2 linked regions of the Thermovibrio ammonificans HB-1 genome follow. The protein of the gene in region 1 binds, or shares a complex with, the protein of each later gene. Links are inferred from orthologs where the notes say so. Each region holds a gene or a part of one and is shown in the gene's direction. Other genes may lie near its edges.

Region 1 (6,787 bases):
ACGGTAAGAGGGTTAAGAAGTCTAAAAAGTACATGGCACACGATGAGCTCAACCAGTGCCAGGTTGGAGACGTTGTAAAGATTATGGAGACCCGTCCCCTCTCCCGTCACAAGAGGTGGAGGGTCGTTGAGATTATCGAGAAGGCCAAGAAACTCGGTGAAACCACAGAGGAACAGGAGTAAATCCTTACTAAAGGAGTGAGGCGATGATTCAGGTTCAGACATACCTTAACGTGGCAGACAACACTGGAGCCAAAAAGGTCCAGTGTATCCGCGTTCTCGGCGGTTCAAACCGCAGGTACGCCTCCCTCGGTGACCAGATAGTTGTTACCGTTAAGGAGGCTGCTCCCAACGCTACCGCCAAAAAGGGAGAGGTTTACAGGGCGGTAGTTGTCAGGACTAAGAAAGAAGTGAGGCGTCCCGACGGAACTTACATCAAGTTCGACGACAACGCCTGCGTTCTCCTCAACAAGCAGGGAGAGCCGTTGGGAACTCGTATTCTCGGTCCGGTTGCAAGGGAGGCAAGGCAGAAAGGCTTCACCAAGATAACCACTCTTGCTCCTGAAGTTATTTAAGGAGGGCTGCTAATGGCTGCTAAGAAGAAGTTCAAGATAAAGGCCGGCGACAAGGTTATTGTTATCGCCGGTAAAGATAAGGGTAAAGTAGGTAAGGTTTTGAAGGTTCTCCCTGAGAAGGAGAGGGTGATAGTTGAAGGTGTAAGAATCGTTAAGAAGCACGTTAGGCCCTCTCAAACCAACCCCGAGGGCGGCATCATAGAGAAAGAGGCCCCCATACACATCAGCAACGTTATGCTTGTTGACCCCAAGACTGGCGAGCCCACAAGGGTTGGCATAAAGTTTGTAGACGGCAAAAAGGTTCGTTACGCTAAGAAGTCTGGAGAGATTATTGACGAGATTAGCAAACCACAGAAGGCGGGTCGGTAATCCGCGTAGGGAGGTAGTATGGCAGAGGAGAAGTACGTTCCGAGACTGAAGAAGAAGTACAAAGAGGAAGTTATACCTGCACTTATGAAGAAGTTCGGCTACAAAAACGTTATGCAGGTGCCGAGAATAGAGAAGATTGTTGTTAACATGGGTGTGGGTGAGGCCGTTCAGAACATAAAGGAGCTTGAGAACGCCATGAACGACCTTGCCCTCATTACCGGTCAGAAGCCTTCCGTTAGGAGGGCAAAGCGTTCCGAGGCCGGCTTTAAGCTCCGTAAGGGAATGCCCATCGGAGCCAAAGTGACCCTCAGAAGGGACCGTATGTGGGATTTCCTTGACAGGCTCATCTCCATGGCCCTTCCGAGGGTTAGGGACTTTAAAGGGCTCTCTCCGAAGTCCTTTGACGGCCGCGGAAACTACAACTTCGGTCTTGAGGAGCAGACCGTTTTCCCCGAGATTGACTACGACAAAGTTGACAAAATCCGTGGTATGAACATCACTATAGTTACAACTGCCGAAACCGACGAGGAGGCAAAAGCCCTCCTGGAGGCTCTCGGATTTCCGTTTAGGAAGTAACCCGAATAGGAGGCATTTATGGCAAGGAAAGCTTTAATCGTAAAGGCTCAAAAGGAGCCGAAGTTCAAAGTAAGGAAGTACAACCGCTGTCCCCTCTGCGGTCGTCCGAGGGGTTACATAAGGGAATTTGGAATGTGCAGGCTTTGCTTTAGAACCCTTGCACTCCAAGGAAAAATTCCGGGCCTGAAGAAGGCCAGCTGGTAAAAATTGGTTAGAGGGGTAGAGAAGCCATGATGATGGATACTGTTGCCGATTTCCTCGCGAGGATTAGGAACGCGAACCTTGTTTACCACGAGACTGTAGAAGCTCCTTATTCTAAGGTTAACGAGGCCATAGCGAAAATCCTGAAAGAGGAAGGTTTTATAAAGGACTACGAGGTTATAGAGGTGCCCTTCAAGAGGGCCAAGAACCCTGAGAACAAGAAGAAGGTTATCAGGGTTCATATGAAGTACGGCCCCAATAAGGAGAGGGTCATCAACGAGATTAAGAGGGTATCTAAGCCCGGTAGGCGTATTTACGTAGGTAAGGACGAGATACCCCTTGTAAAGGCAGGTCTCGGTGTTGCCATTCTCTCCACCAACAAGGGGATTATCCCCGGATACAAGGCCAGGAAGCTCGGCGTAGGTGGAGAGGTTCTCTGCTACGTCTGGTAAAAACAACTAAGCGAGGAGTGAGAAGATGTCCAGGATAGGTAGGCTTCCCGTTGAGATACCGCAAGGAGTAACGGTAGAGGTTAAGCCCGGGAACCACGTTGTTGTTAAGGGCCCTAAGGGGCAACTCGAGTTTACCTTCAACCCGAAGTTAACAATTAAGGTTGAAGACAACAAGGTTATCGTTGAGAGGCCCAACGACGAGAAGCAGATGAAGGCCCTTCACGGAACCACCAGGGCCATAATAAACAACATGGTTATCGGAGTTTCAAAAGGGTTTGAGAAGGTTCTTGAGGTTAAAGGTCTGGGTTACAGGGCCTTCGTTAAGGGTGATACTCTGGAGCTTCACCTTGGATTTTCCCACCCGGTTCTCTACAAGATTCCGGAGGGTATTCAGATTGAGGTCGACAGGGACAACAACATCTACGTTCGCGGTATAGATAAGCAGAAGGTAGGCCAGGTTGCGGCCGAAATCCGCTCCTTCAGGCCGCCTGAGCCTTACAAGGGTAAAGGTATCAGGTACAGGGGTGAGAGGATTATCCTCAAGGCCGGTAAGTCTGCTAAGAAGTAACCTTAAAGGGGTGAGAAGATGGCTAAGTTAACAAGGCGTGAGAGAATTGCGAAGAAGCACAGAAGGGTTAGGAAAAAGGTATTCGGAACGCCCGAAAGGCCGAGGCTGGCGGTTTACAAGAGCTTGAAGCACATCTATGCACAGATTATTGACGATACAAAGGGTGTTACACTTGTTTCCGCCTCTACTCTCGACAAGGAAATCAGGCCGAGGATGCCCGAGCTTACCAAAACCGAAGAGGCCTTTGAGGTCGGTAAGCTTATCGCGAAGCGTGCCCTTGAAAAGGGCATAAAGAAGGTAGTTTTTGACAGGGGCGGTTTCATCTACCACGGCCGTATTAAGGCCCTTGCCGAAGGTGCAAGGGAAGGCGGACTTGAATTCTAAGGAGGTATCATGGCGAAGAGGGTAAAACCTGACGGTTTAGAGCTTAAAGAGAGACTTGTTCACATTAACAGGAACGCTAAGGTTGTAACCGGCGGAAGGAAGTTCAGCTTTACCGCCTTCGTTGTTGTAGGCGACGGTAAAGGCGTTGTCGGTTTTGGAAGGGGTAAAGCTGCAGAGGTTCCAGACGCTATAAGGAAGGCCACTGAAGATGCCAAGAAGAACCTTATAAAGGTTCCCGTTGTAGACGGAACCATTCCCTTCGAGGTTGAGGCCAAGTTCGGCGGCTCCAAGGTTATTATGAGGCCGGCCGCTCCCGGTACCGGAGTTATTGCGTCTGCTCCGGTTCGTGCCGTTCTTGAGTCTGCCGGCGTAACCGACATTCTCACAAAGGTTATAGGCTCTACAAACCCCCACACGGTTGTTAGGGCTGTTCTCAAAGGCCTTGAGCAACTTAAGACTCCCGAGGAGTTTGCCAAGCTCCGCGGAGTTCCCGTTGAGGAGCTTCGCAGGCGCTGGAAGCTTCCGGGCCGCAAAGTAACAAAAGAAGGTGAGATTATCAGGAGGTAACAATGGCTAAGGTTAAGATAACGCTCGTTCGCGGCCTTGCCGGTAAGAGCAAGAGGAAGAAGGCAACTCTCGAAGCTCTCGGCCTCAGGAAGAGAGGAGCTTCCACCGTTAAGGAGCTGAATCCCGCAATTGAGGGAATGATTGAGAAAGTTAAAGAACTCGTAAAAGTAGAACCTGTGGAGGAGTAAAATGGGACTTGGACTGAATAACCTTAAGCCCAACCCTGGAGCTGTCCGTGAGAAGAAGCGTGTAGGTAGGGGTCACGGCTCTGGCCACGGTAAAACCTCCGGAAGGGGACAGAAGGGTCAGAAGGCCCGCTCCGGATGGAAGGGCGGAACCAGGCCCGGATTTGAAGGTGGCCAGACTCCCCTTTACATGCGCTTTCCCAAGCGCGGCTTTTCCAACGCTCCCTTTAAGAAGGAGTACGCCGTTGTTAACGTAAGGGACCTCCAGGAGCGCTTCGAAGAGGGAACCGAAGTTACCCCTGAACTTTTAAAGCAGGTTGGCCTTGTAAAAAGGAACCTTCCCGTTAAGGTTCTCGGGGACGGAGAGCTCACCAAGAAGCTGGTAGTTAAGGCCCACAAGTTCTCCGAATCTGCTAAGCGTAAAATTGAGGAGGCGGGAGGCTCCTGGGAAGAGATAGCCTAAGGAGAAGGTAAATGAACCTTTCCAAAATATTTGCCAACGTTACGGCGGTTCCTGAGCTCAGGAGGAGATTCCTCTTTACCTTAGCGCTCCTGGCCGTTTTCCGGCTGGGAGCCCATATTCCCGTCCCCGGTATAAACGTTGAAGCCCTTGTAGACTTCTTCCAAAGGGCCCAGGGGACCGTTTTCGGCATGATGGACATCTTCTCCGGAGGGGCCCTGAGGAAACTCACCATCTTTGCCCTCGGCGTTATGCCCTACATCAGCTCCTCCATCATCATGCAGCTTCTCACTGTAGCCATTCCCTCTATAGAGAAACTTGCGAAAGAGGAAGGGGAGTACGGCAGGAGGAAAATCAACCAGTACACCCGCTACGGTGCGGTTCTCCTTGCCTTCATTCAGGCCCTCGGAATAGCGATAGGCCTTGAGAGCATGACGAGCCCTACGGGCGTTCCCATAGTTCCCAACCCCGGCTTTACCTTCCTCTTCGTAACCGTTACCACCCTTACTGCCGGCTCAACTTTCCTGATGTGGCTCGGCGAGAAGATAACCGAAAAAGGTATCGGTAACGGAATGTCTCTTTTGATTTTCGCCGGTATCGTTGCGAGCATCCCCTCTGCCGTTATAAGGGTGCTCACAATGGTGAAGAGCGGGGACATGTCCCTCTTTAAACTCCTGACGGTTGTGGCAATCATAGTCTTGATGATTGCCGCCATAGTTTACATTCAAGAGGCCGAAAGGAGAGTCCCCCTCCAGTATGCCCGGAGAACAGTCGGCCGTCAGGCCGTAGGGCGCTACACCAGCTATCTTCCCATTAAACTCAACCCGGCCGGCGTTATTCCCATAATCTTTGCAGCCTCTATCCTGATGTTCCCGGCAACCGTTGTTCGCTTCATTCACAACCCGATTGCCCAGTCAATCTATGAGGCCCTTCAGCCGGGAACTACGCTCTACCTGGTTGTTTACGGCGCTTTAATCTTCTTCTTCACCTATTTCTACACCGCAATAGTCTTCAACCCTGAAGAGATAGCCGAAAACCTCAACAAAGCCGGAGGCTTCATCCCCGGCGTTAGGGCGGGAACCGACACCGCCAAGTACCTCGACAGAATCGTATCGAGACTCACCTTTGCAGGGGCGGTCTTCCTGACGCTTGTGGCCTTAATTCCGATGATTATCGTTCAGAAGATGAACCTGCCCTTTTACTTCGGCGGTACGGCCATCCTGATTGTTGTAGGTGTGGCCCTCGATACCCTCAAGAGGATGGAAGCTTTCGCCCTTATGCTCTCTTACGAAGGCTTCCTCGGAAGAAGACGGAGAAAGATGCGCTTGGGAGCAGGAGGTTCCAGATGATAAAAGTAGTCTTCTTAGGCCCTCCCGGAGCCGGAAAGGGAACTCAGGCCCAGAGGATTGCGGCCAAGTACGGCGTTCCCCACATATCTACCGGCGACATCCTGCGTGCCGCCGTTAAAGAGGGGACTGAGCTCGGAAAGCTTGCGAAAACTTACATGGACAGGGGAGAGCTCGTTCCCGACGACGTAATAATAGGTATCATCAGGGAGAGGCTATCCGAGCCCGACGTTAAAGAGAAGGGCTTTATCCTCGACGGTTTCCCCCGGACAATCGCCCAAGCCAAAGCCCTCGACCAGATGCTCGAAGAGCTCAACATGCCCCTCGACAGGGTAATCTACCTCAACGTAGACGATGAAGAGATTGTTAAACGCCTCCTTGCGAGGGGAAGGGAAGACGATACCGAAGAGGTTATAAGGAAGAGGCTAAAAGTTTACAGGGAGCAGACCGCTCCTCTTATAGACTACTACTCCGAAAAGTGCCTCCTTGTTGAGATTTACGGAGTGGGAGACATAGACGAGATAACTGCCAAAATTGAAGAAGCTCTCGGGTTGAAGGGTTAAAGTTGAAGCGGACAAAGCACGGAATAATCCTTAAAACCCCCGAAGAGATAGCCAAGCTCCGAACGGCTGCTGCTACCACTATGGAGATTCTCCTTAAAATTGCGGAGAACGTGGCTCCGGGTATAACCGCCCTCGACATAGACAAGCTTGCAAGAAGCTACTGTAAGGAGTACGGCGTTAGGCCGGCCTTTCTCGGCTACGGGGGCTTCCCCGGAGCCATATGCGTCTCCGTGAACGAGGAGGTTGTCCACGGTCTCCCGACTAAAAACAAAGTCTTTAAGGAGGGGGACATAGTCTCCCTCGACTTCGGGGCAGTTGTTGACGGCTGGATAGGGGACGTGGCGGTAACTGTTCCCGTAGGTGAGGTCTCTCCCGTTGCCCAGAAGCTCATAGAGGTAACGGAGAAAGCGCTCTACAAGGGTATAGAGGCCGCTAAAGTGGGCGGCAAACTCATCGATATATCAAGGGCGATTCAGCGTTTTGTGGAGTCCCACGGATTTAACGTTACACGGGGGTATGCCGGTCACGGTATAGGGCGCTCC
Region 2 (7,138 bases), 810 kb from region 1 along the record:
TCTCTATCTGACGCTCCTTCTGGGCAACTTCGCCCTTCAGGCGGGATATCTCTATCTGGAGGTCCTCTATTTTGGCCCTGTAACGGTCTATGTCTTTAAGCTCCTGCTCTCTCTTTCTGAACTCCTCCTCCCGCTTTTTCAGCTGTTGAAGTTGGGAGCGAAGCTCCCCTATCTCCTGATAGAGCTCCTTTATTTTCCTGTCCTTACCTTTAAGCTTCTCGTTCAGGTTCTTAATCTGCCTTACAAGGCTATCCCTACTCTGGAACCGCCTCTCCTTCCGTTGAACCTGCTGAGACTGCCGTTGCCGCTGCTCGGCCTCTACCCTTAGGAAGTACTCCTCAATGTCCCTGAACCCCTTTTCCATTGTTCTCTCCCGAAAAGTTGATAAATTGAACTCCATGACACTACAGATAGAAAATTTAGGTCACTCCACCTTTACGGTAAAGATTGGAAGTTTGGAGGTCCTAACAGACCCCTTCTTAACCGAGTGTGCAGGGGGAATAAAGAGGGCAGTGCCGGCTGCCAAAAGGCCGGAGGAGGTAACCCCGAAAGTTGTCATCGTATCCCACGCCCACTACGACCACCTGGACCTTAAAACCGTAAAAAGGCTAAAAGGAAAGCCCGTATACCTGACTCCGGAAAACTGTAAAAAGGTGATAAAAAGGGAAGAGGTAATAGAGCTGAAAAACTTTGAGTCGGTAGAGATTGAAGGGGTAAGGTTCTGGAAAGTTCCGGCCCACCACAACCGGGGCCGAAACCTACTCCACCCCGACACCGGGGTAGGCGGGTTCGTAATAGAACACGGAGGGGTTACCGTTTACTTTGCCGGGGATACAGCCTTCTCGGAGCACCTCTACAGCTCCATAGGGGAGAAGTTCAAGATAGATGTGGCAATGCTCCCCATAGGAGGGTTCTTCCCCGTTTTCAGGAAGTTCCACCAAACGCCGGAGGAGGCAGTTAAAGGTTTCAAAATCCTTAAAGCTCGCCGCCTCGTTCCCATACACTTCGGGAGCTGGCACCTGATTCCCCTCTTCCTTAGGTTAGAAAGGGCACTCGAAAGACTGATGGCCTGCAGCCTAACATCGGGAATAACAGACCGGGTAACAGTAATCCAACCGGGGGAGAGGGTCACCTTTGACATTTAGGAGCAACTATAGTAGTTTTAGTGTGCAATGAGACTGAGCAGGCTGATATTCGGAATTATCCTTCTAACAATAACGGTGTGTGCCGCACCGGCCGCCGAAGCGGCGGTTCAGTTTACAGACCGTCCGGTCTGCTCTTCCCTTTTAACTCATACGCTCTGCGAAGTTAAAACCTTCAAAGAGGAAAGAGTAACCGCCTCCGAGAGCCGGGAACTCCCGGTTCCTTTAAAGACAGAGGCCGTTTTTAAAGGGAGCCCACTAAACCTTAATGCCCCTTCAAGAGCATCCCCCACCCCTGCCCGCTAACCTCCGGCCGAATCGACTTCCAACCACTTTAAAGCCTATCGGGAGGACCACTATGATAAATGCCATATTGACAAAGATTCTCGGCAGCAGAAACGAAAGGGTTATAAAAAAGCTCAAGCCCATAGTAGAGAAAATCAACAGTCTCGAAAAGGAGTTTGAGAAAAAGAGCAAGGAAGAGCTTCAATCCCTCACCGCCAAGTGGCGCTCCGAGCTCCAAAAGCTCCAAACGGCCCAGGAACAGTTCAAGTACATGGACAAAATACTCCCCGAGGCCTTTGCAGCCGTTAGAGAAGCCGCAAAGCGAACCCTCGGAATGCGCCACTACGACGTCCAGCTGATAGGCGGCATCGTTCTCCACCAGGGAAAAATCGCCGAAATGAAAACAGGCGAAGGTAAAACTCTGGTTGCAACCCTGCCTTCCTACCTCAACGCACTTGCAGGCAGGGGCGTCCACGTTGTAACCGTAAACGACTACCTGGCCAAAAGGGACGCAGAGTGGATGGGCCCCGTTTACAACTACCTGGGGTTAACCGTAGGCTACCTCCAGAACCAGATGGAGCCTCCCCAGCGGAAAGAGATGTACGCCCGCGACATCACCTACGGAACAAACTCCGAGTTCGGATTCGACTACCTCAGAGACAACATGGTCTTCTCAAAAGAGGAGAAAGTCCAGAGGGAGCTCTTCTACGCAATAGTAGACGAGGCCGACTCAATCCTCATAGACGAAGCCCGAACTCCCCTTATAATCTCCGGCCCCTCCGAAGAGAGTGTAGACGTTTACTACATAGCCGATGCCATAGTCCGCCAGCTCAAAAAAGAGAAAGACTTCAAGCTCGAAGAGAAGACAAAAACGGCAACCCTCACCGACGAAGGCATCCGCCACGTAGAAGAGATAGTCAAGAAAATGACGGGAATGAAGGAGTTCAACCTTTACGACCCCAAATTCTCAGACCTCCTCCACGCGATAATACAGTCCCTCAGGGCCCACCACCTCTTCAAAAGGGACGTAGACTACGTTGTAAAAGACGGCAAAGTGATAATCGTAGACGAGTTCACCGGCCGGATTATGCCAGGCCGACGCTGGAGCGACGGTCTCCACCAAGCTGTAGAGGCCAAGGAAGGGGTAAAGATAGAGGCGGAAAACCAGACACTTGCAACCATTACCCTCCAGAACTACTTCAGGCTCTACAAAAAGCTCGCCGGCATGACGGGAACGGCAGAAACGGAAGCGGCAGAGCTTAAAGAGATTTACGGCCTCGACGTAGTCGTTATCCCCACAAACAAACCGGTAATCAGGAAAGACCACCCCGACCTCATATTCAAAACAAAGAGGGCAAAGTTCAACGCAGTGATAAAGGAGATAGAGAAGAACTACAAAATCGGCCGACCGGTTCTCGTGGGAACAAACTCCATAGAGGACTCTGAGTACCTCTCCAGACTCTTAAAACAGAGGGGCATTCCCCACCAGGTACTAAACGCCAAATACCACGAGAAAGAGGCAGAGATTGTTGCCCAGGCGGGAAGGTTGGGAGCGGTAACAATAGCCACCAACATGGCCGGTAGGGGAACCGACATCCTCCTTGGCGGCAATCCCGAGTTCCTCGCCAAAAAGGAGCTTAAGGAAAGGGGGATTACCCCGGAAAAGGTGGGTGAGGAGAAGTACCAAGAGATATACCAGGAAACTCTGAAAAAGTACAAGGAAATCACCGAGAAGGAGAAGGAGAAAGTTAAGGAACTAGGAGGCCTCTACATCATTGGAACCGAGCGGAACGAGTCAAGGCGTATAGATAACCAGCTCAGGGGAAGGGCCGGCAGGCAGGGAGACCCGGGAGAGTCCAGGTTCTTCCTCTCACTGGAGGATAACCTGCTGAGGCTCTTTGGTTCCGACCGCATAAAGAAGCTGATGGAGATGATGAACGTTCCCGAAGACGAGCCCATAACCCATAAGATGGTGAGCAAGGCCCTTGAAAACGCCCAGAGGAGAGTGGAGGAGCAGAACTTCCAGATTAGAAAGAGACTCCTTGAGTACGACGAGGTCTACAACGTTCAGAGGAAGGTTATATACGAGCAGAGGAACAAAATACTGGAAGGGGAAAACTTCAAGGAGGAGATTTTAGGTTTCATGGAGGACGTAGCCTGGGAGCTTGTTGACTCCTTCGCCCCCGAAAACGTCCTGCCCGACGAGTGGGACCTTGAAGGGCTCAAGAAAACCCTTGAGACGCGGTTCGGATTTGAGTTCCCGATACCAACAAAATACGAAGAGCTTATGAACCTTGAAGTTGAAGGGGCTCCTACCGACAGGGAGAAGCTGGCGAAGCTCATATACGACACGCTTGCTGAGAAGTACAACGAGCTGGAGAAACTGGTCGGAGAGGGTCAGCTCAGGGAGATAGAGAGGGTTGTAATGCTCGACAGGCTCGACCAATACTGGAGGGAGCACCTGAGAGCCCTGGACCACATAAAGGAGAGTATAGGCTGGAGGGGATACGGCCAGCGGGACCCGGTTGTAGAGTTCAAGAAGGAGGCCTTCCAGCTGTTTGAAGACCTTATCTCCAACATAGAGAACGGCGTTGTAGATTCACTCTTCAACTACTACAGGTATGCAAAAGAGCAGGTGCAAGAAGCTCAGCACTCCCAAGACTCAAATCTACAAACGGTTTGATAGAATAGTTGGCTGAAAGTTTAAGAGAGGGGATGGTGAAGAGAATCCTTGCAGCCTTAACTCTCGTTCTGATAGGCGTTAGCTCCGCCCAGGCCCGGATTTATACGGTAAAAAGGGGCGATTCACTGTACAAAATCGCCCACCGGTTCCACATCTCCATAAGGGAGCTTAAGCGGGCCAATCACCTGCGCTCAAACATACTGAGGCCCGGCCAGCGGCTCTACATACCGCCGCGCTTCCACAGCAGGGCTTGGTACCGCCAGTTTCGCCCGGAAAAGAGCACCGAAACCATCTCTTTCATAGAGAAAAAGTCGGAAGTTGAGAGGAACATATCATCGATAAGCAGCGAGATGGTTCCCCTTACCAACGCTGTTTACCAGGAGGCCGAAGAGCTTTCCGACGTGCTTTCAACTCCCCTAAACGTGAAGTACGACAACTGGAGCCTCTCTATCCTCAACAACCCCGAGTATAAGGGGATATTCTTTAAAACGCTCGCTCAGGTGTTTAAAGAGCTTAAAAACACCCCTTACGTTTTCGGGGGGAACAACCCCAAGTTCGGCCTCGACTGCTCGTCGTTCACGATGTATGTTTACAGGAAGCTGGGGGTAAAGCTTCCGAGAACGGCAAGAGCCCAGTACAACTTCGGAATTCCCATAGACAGGCACCACTTAAAGGTCGGAGATTTGGTCTTCTTCAGAACTTACGCCCGCTACCCCTCTCACGTGGGAATCTACATAGGAAACGGCAAGTTCATCCACTTCTCCTCTATGTACCACGGCTTGGCAATTTCGTCCCTTAACGACAGGTACTTCAGGAGGAGGTTTATCGGGGCAAGGAGAGTTCTATCTGAGAAGAAGATAAAACAGTTAATCTACGCCCAGACAAAATAAGAACAGGAGGTAAGTGCGATGAACACAAGACAGCTTCTAAAAGGGTGTGTCGCCGCGGCTTTTACGCTCGTGGCAGCCTCTGCTCCGGTTATGGCCCAGGTTGAGGCCACACAGCAGGACTACCAGGTTGTTCAGTCTCTACAGAGGGTATTCGAGAGCGTAGCCGAGAAGGTTAAACCGGCGGTTGTAAACATCAGCACGGTTTCCGAGATAAAGTTTAAGCACCCTCCTATTCCGCCCCAGTTCAGGGACTTCTTCCACCAGTTCGGAATACCTTTCCCCTTTCCCAACTTCCCCGACTCGTTCCAGACAAGGGCTTTAGGCTCGGGTTTCATCGTTAAGGTAAAAGACGGCTGGGCCTACATACTCACCAACAACCACGTTGTAGCCCACGCCAAGAAGATAAGGGTGAAGCTCAGCGACGGCACGGTCTACAGGGCAAAAGTTGTTGGAACAGACCCAAAAACCGACGTTGCCCTGATAAAAATCCACGTTGGGAACAAAAAGGTTCCCGTTCTCCAGTTGGGAGACTCCGACAAGATTAAAGTCGGCGAGTTTGTTATAGCGGTGGGGAACCCCTACGGCCTGAACTGGACTGTAACCCACGGGATAATATCTGCAAAGGGCAGACACGGACTCGGCCTCAACCCCATCGAGGACTTTATCCAGACCGATGCCGCAATTAACCCCGGTAACAGCGGCGGTCCGCTGTGCGATATTCACGGCAGGGTAATAGGTATAAACACCGCAATCGTCAGAAACGCCCAAGGGCTCGGCTTTGCCGTTCCCATAAACATCGCAAAGAAGGTAATGGAAGACCTCCTGAAGTACGGTAAGGTCATAAGGGGCTGGCTCGGCGTCTATATTGAAGACATCAGCGGAGAGCTCGCCCAGAAGTTCGGCGTTAAGGAAGGAGTACTTGTTACAAAGGTTATGCCTGGCTCTCCGGCGGAGAAGGGAGGCCTGAAGAGCGGGGATATTATTGTTGAGTTCAACGGAAAGCCGGTTAAAAACGTTGCAGACTTACAGCTCAAAGTTATAAACACCAAGCCCGGCACCAAGGTCAAGATTACCGTAATCAGGGACGGAGAGCGTAAAACTCTAACGGTTAAGATAGGGCAGATGCCGGGCAGCCAGCAGCTTGCGTCTGCAGACCTTCTCAGTAAGTACGGCTTCTCCGTTCAGAAGCTCACGCCGGAGCTCAGGGAGAAGCTCGGCCTTCCCAAGTGGATTAAGACGGGACTTGTAGTAACCGAGGTCAAGCCCGGCTCTCCGGCAGACGACGCCGGCCTCCAGGAGGGAGACGTAATAGTCAAGGCCGGAACCACCCCGAGAAACATGAGGCCGGTTAAGTCGGTAGACGACCTCTTGGCCGTTCTAAGGAAGGGAGGCGACTCTGGAGCCCTCCTCAAGGTTATTAGAGGAGAAGGGGTAATTTACGTCGTTTTAAATCCACAGGAGTAGGAGTGAGAGATGGAGGAGAAGGAGTTTTTCTTAGAAGATGAAGAGAACCTCGGACTTGAAGGTATAGAAGAGGGGGAAAGCGCCGAGCTTTCCCTCTTTAACCAGGAGATAGACCCTTCGCTTATCGAGAGCTTCGTCCCCGATAAGGACTCCCTCGACGCTTTTTTAAAGTCTATCTCCAAGATTCCCCTCCTGTCGCGGGAAGAGGAGATAGAGCTTGCGAAGAGGGCAAAGGCAGGAGATAAAGAGGCGCTGAAGAAGCTCGTAGAGTCCAACCTCAGATTCGTTGTAAGCGTTGCCAAAAAGTACCTGGGGTGCGGACTGCCCCTCCACGACCTAATAGCGGAGGGAATCCTGGGGCTCATAGAGGCGGCAAGGCGCTTCGACCCTGACAAAGGGGTGAAGTTCATCTCCTACGCCGTATGGTGGATAAGGCAGTCCATAATGCAGGCACTGGCCCAGCAGACCGGAGCGGTAAAAATCCCGGTGAAACAGGCCGTTTTGGTAAATAAAATCACCCGCTCTTACGGCGAACTCTTAAAGAAACTGGGCAGAGAGCCCACAATCGAAGAGCTTGCCGACTACGTAGGTATGGAACCCAAAGAAGTTGAAAGGCTCCTCTCAATATGCCAAGTGCCCCTATCCCTCGATACTCCAATAGGTGACGAAGAGGA

Evidence for each region.
Region 2: the proteins of secY (region 1) and secA are in contact, whole or in part, in a crystal structure (PDB 3DIN), measured with the Thermotoga maritima proteins. The link is inferred for Thermovibrio ammonificans HB-1 from one-to-one orthologs. Residues at the interface, in WP_004081795.1 of Thermotoga maritima: Glu108, Gly109, Glu110, Glu111, Ala236, Glu237, Arg238, Arg239, Ile240, Thr241, Ile242, Gln243, Tyr244, Ala245, Arg246, Arg247, Val248, Thr249, Gly250, Arg251, Arg252, Val253, Tyr254, Gly256, Ala257, Ser258, Thr259, Tyr260, Leu261, Pro262; in WP_004082002.1 of Thermotoga maritima: Glu261, Ala262, Arg263, Lys300, Ala301, Arg302, Thr303, Ile304, Ile305, Leu323, Tyr324, Asp325, Pro326, Val329, Ser330, Tyr333, Ile336, Lys340, Phe345, Val349, Glu363, Phe364, Tyr374, Ser375, Gly376, Gly377, Glu393, Ile395, Thr482, Ser483.

What each region holds. Positions count from the first base shown.
Region 1 is NC_014926.1:247,915-254,701, forward strand. What follows is about bases 3,704-6,517. They hold secY (preprotein translocase subunit SecY), read left to right. Parts: upstream 3,704-4,350; coding sequence 4,351-5,685; downstream 5,686-6,517. Other genes in these bases: rpmD (50S ribosomal protein L30), read left to right, coding at 3,704-3,879; rplO (50S ribosomal protein L15), read left to right, coding at 3,881-4,339; THEAM_RS01420 (adenylate kinase), read left to right, coding at 5,682-6,245; map (type I methionyl aminopeptidase), read left to right, coding at 6,248-6,517. In the rest of the region: rpsQ (30S ribosomal protein S17), read left to right, coding at 1-182; rplN (50S ribosomal protein L14), read left to right, coding at 206-574; rplX (50S ribosomal protein L24), read left to right, coding at 587-943; rplE (50S ribosomal protein L5), read left to right, coding at 962-1,519; THEAM_RS01380 (type Z 30S ribosomal protein S14), read left to right, coding at 1,538-1,723; rpsH (30S ribosomal protein S8), read left to right, coding at 1,750-2,172; rplF (50S ribosomal protein L6), read left to right, coding at 2,198-2,740; rplR (50S ribosomal protein L18), read left to right, coding at 2,759-3,124; rpsE (30S ribosomal protein S5), read left to right, coding at 3,134-3,691; more of rpmD, read left to right, coding at 3,694-3,703; more of map, read left to right, coding at 6,518-6,787. UniProt on the Escherichia coli protein: The central subunit of the protein translocation channel SecYEG. Consists of two halves formed by TMs 1-5 and 6-10.
Region 2 is NC_014926.1:1,058,016-1,065,153, forward strand. Bases 1,146-4,310 are described here. They hold secA (preprotein translocase subunit SecA), read left to right. Parts: upstream 1,146-1,500; coding sequence 1,501-4,110; downstream 4,111-4,310. Other genes in these bases: THEAM_RS05425 (hypothetical protein), read left to right, coding at 1,173-1,448; THEAM_RS05435 (C40 family peptidase), read left to right, coding at 4,143-4,310. Outside these bases: THEAM_RS05415 (coiled-coil domain-containing protein), read right to left, coding at 1-364; THEAM_RS05420 (MBL fold metallo-hydrolase), read left to right, coding at 342-1,145; more of THEAM_RS05435, read left to right, coding at 4,311-5,000; THEAM_RS05440 (DegQ family serine endoprotease), read left to right, coding at 5,019-6,464; THEAM_RS05445 (sigma-70 family RNA polymerase sigma factor), read left to right, coding at 6,474-7,138. UniProt on the Escherichia coli protein: Required for protein export, interacts with the SecYEG preprotein conducting channel.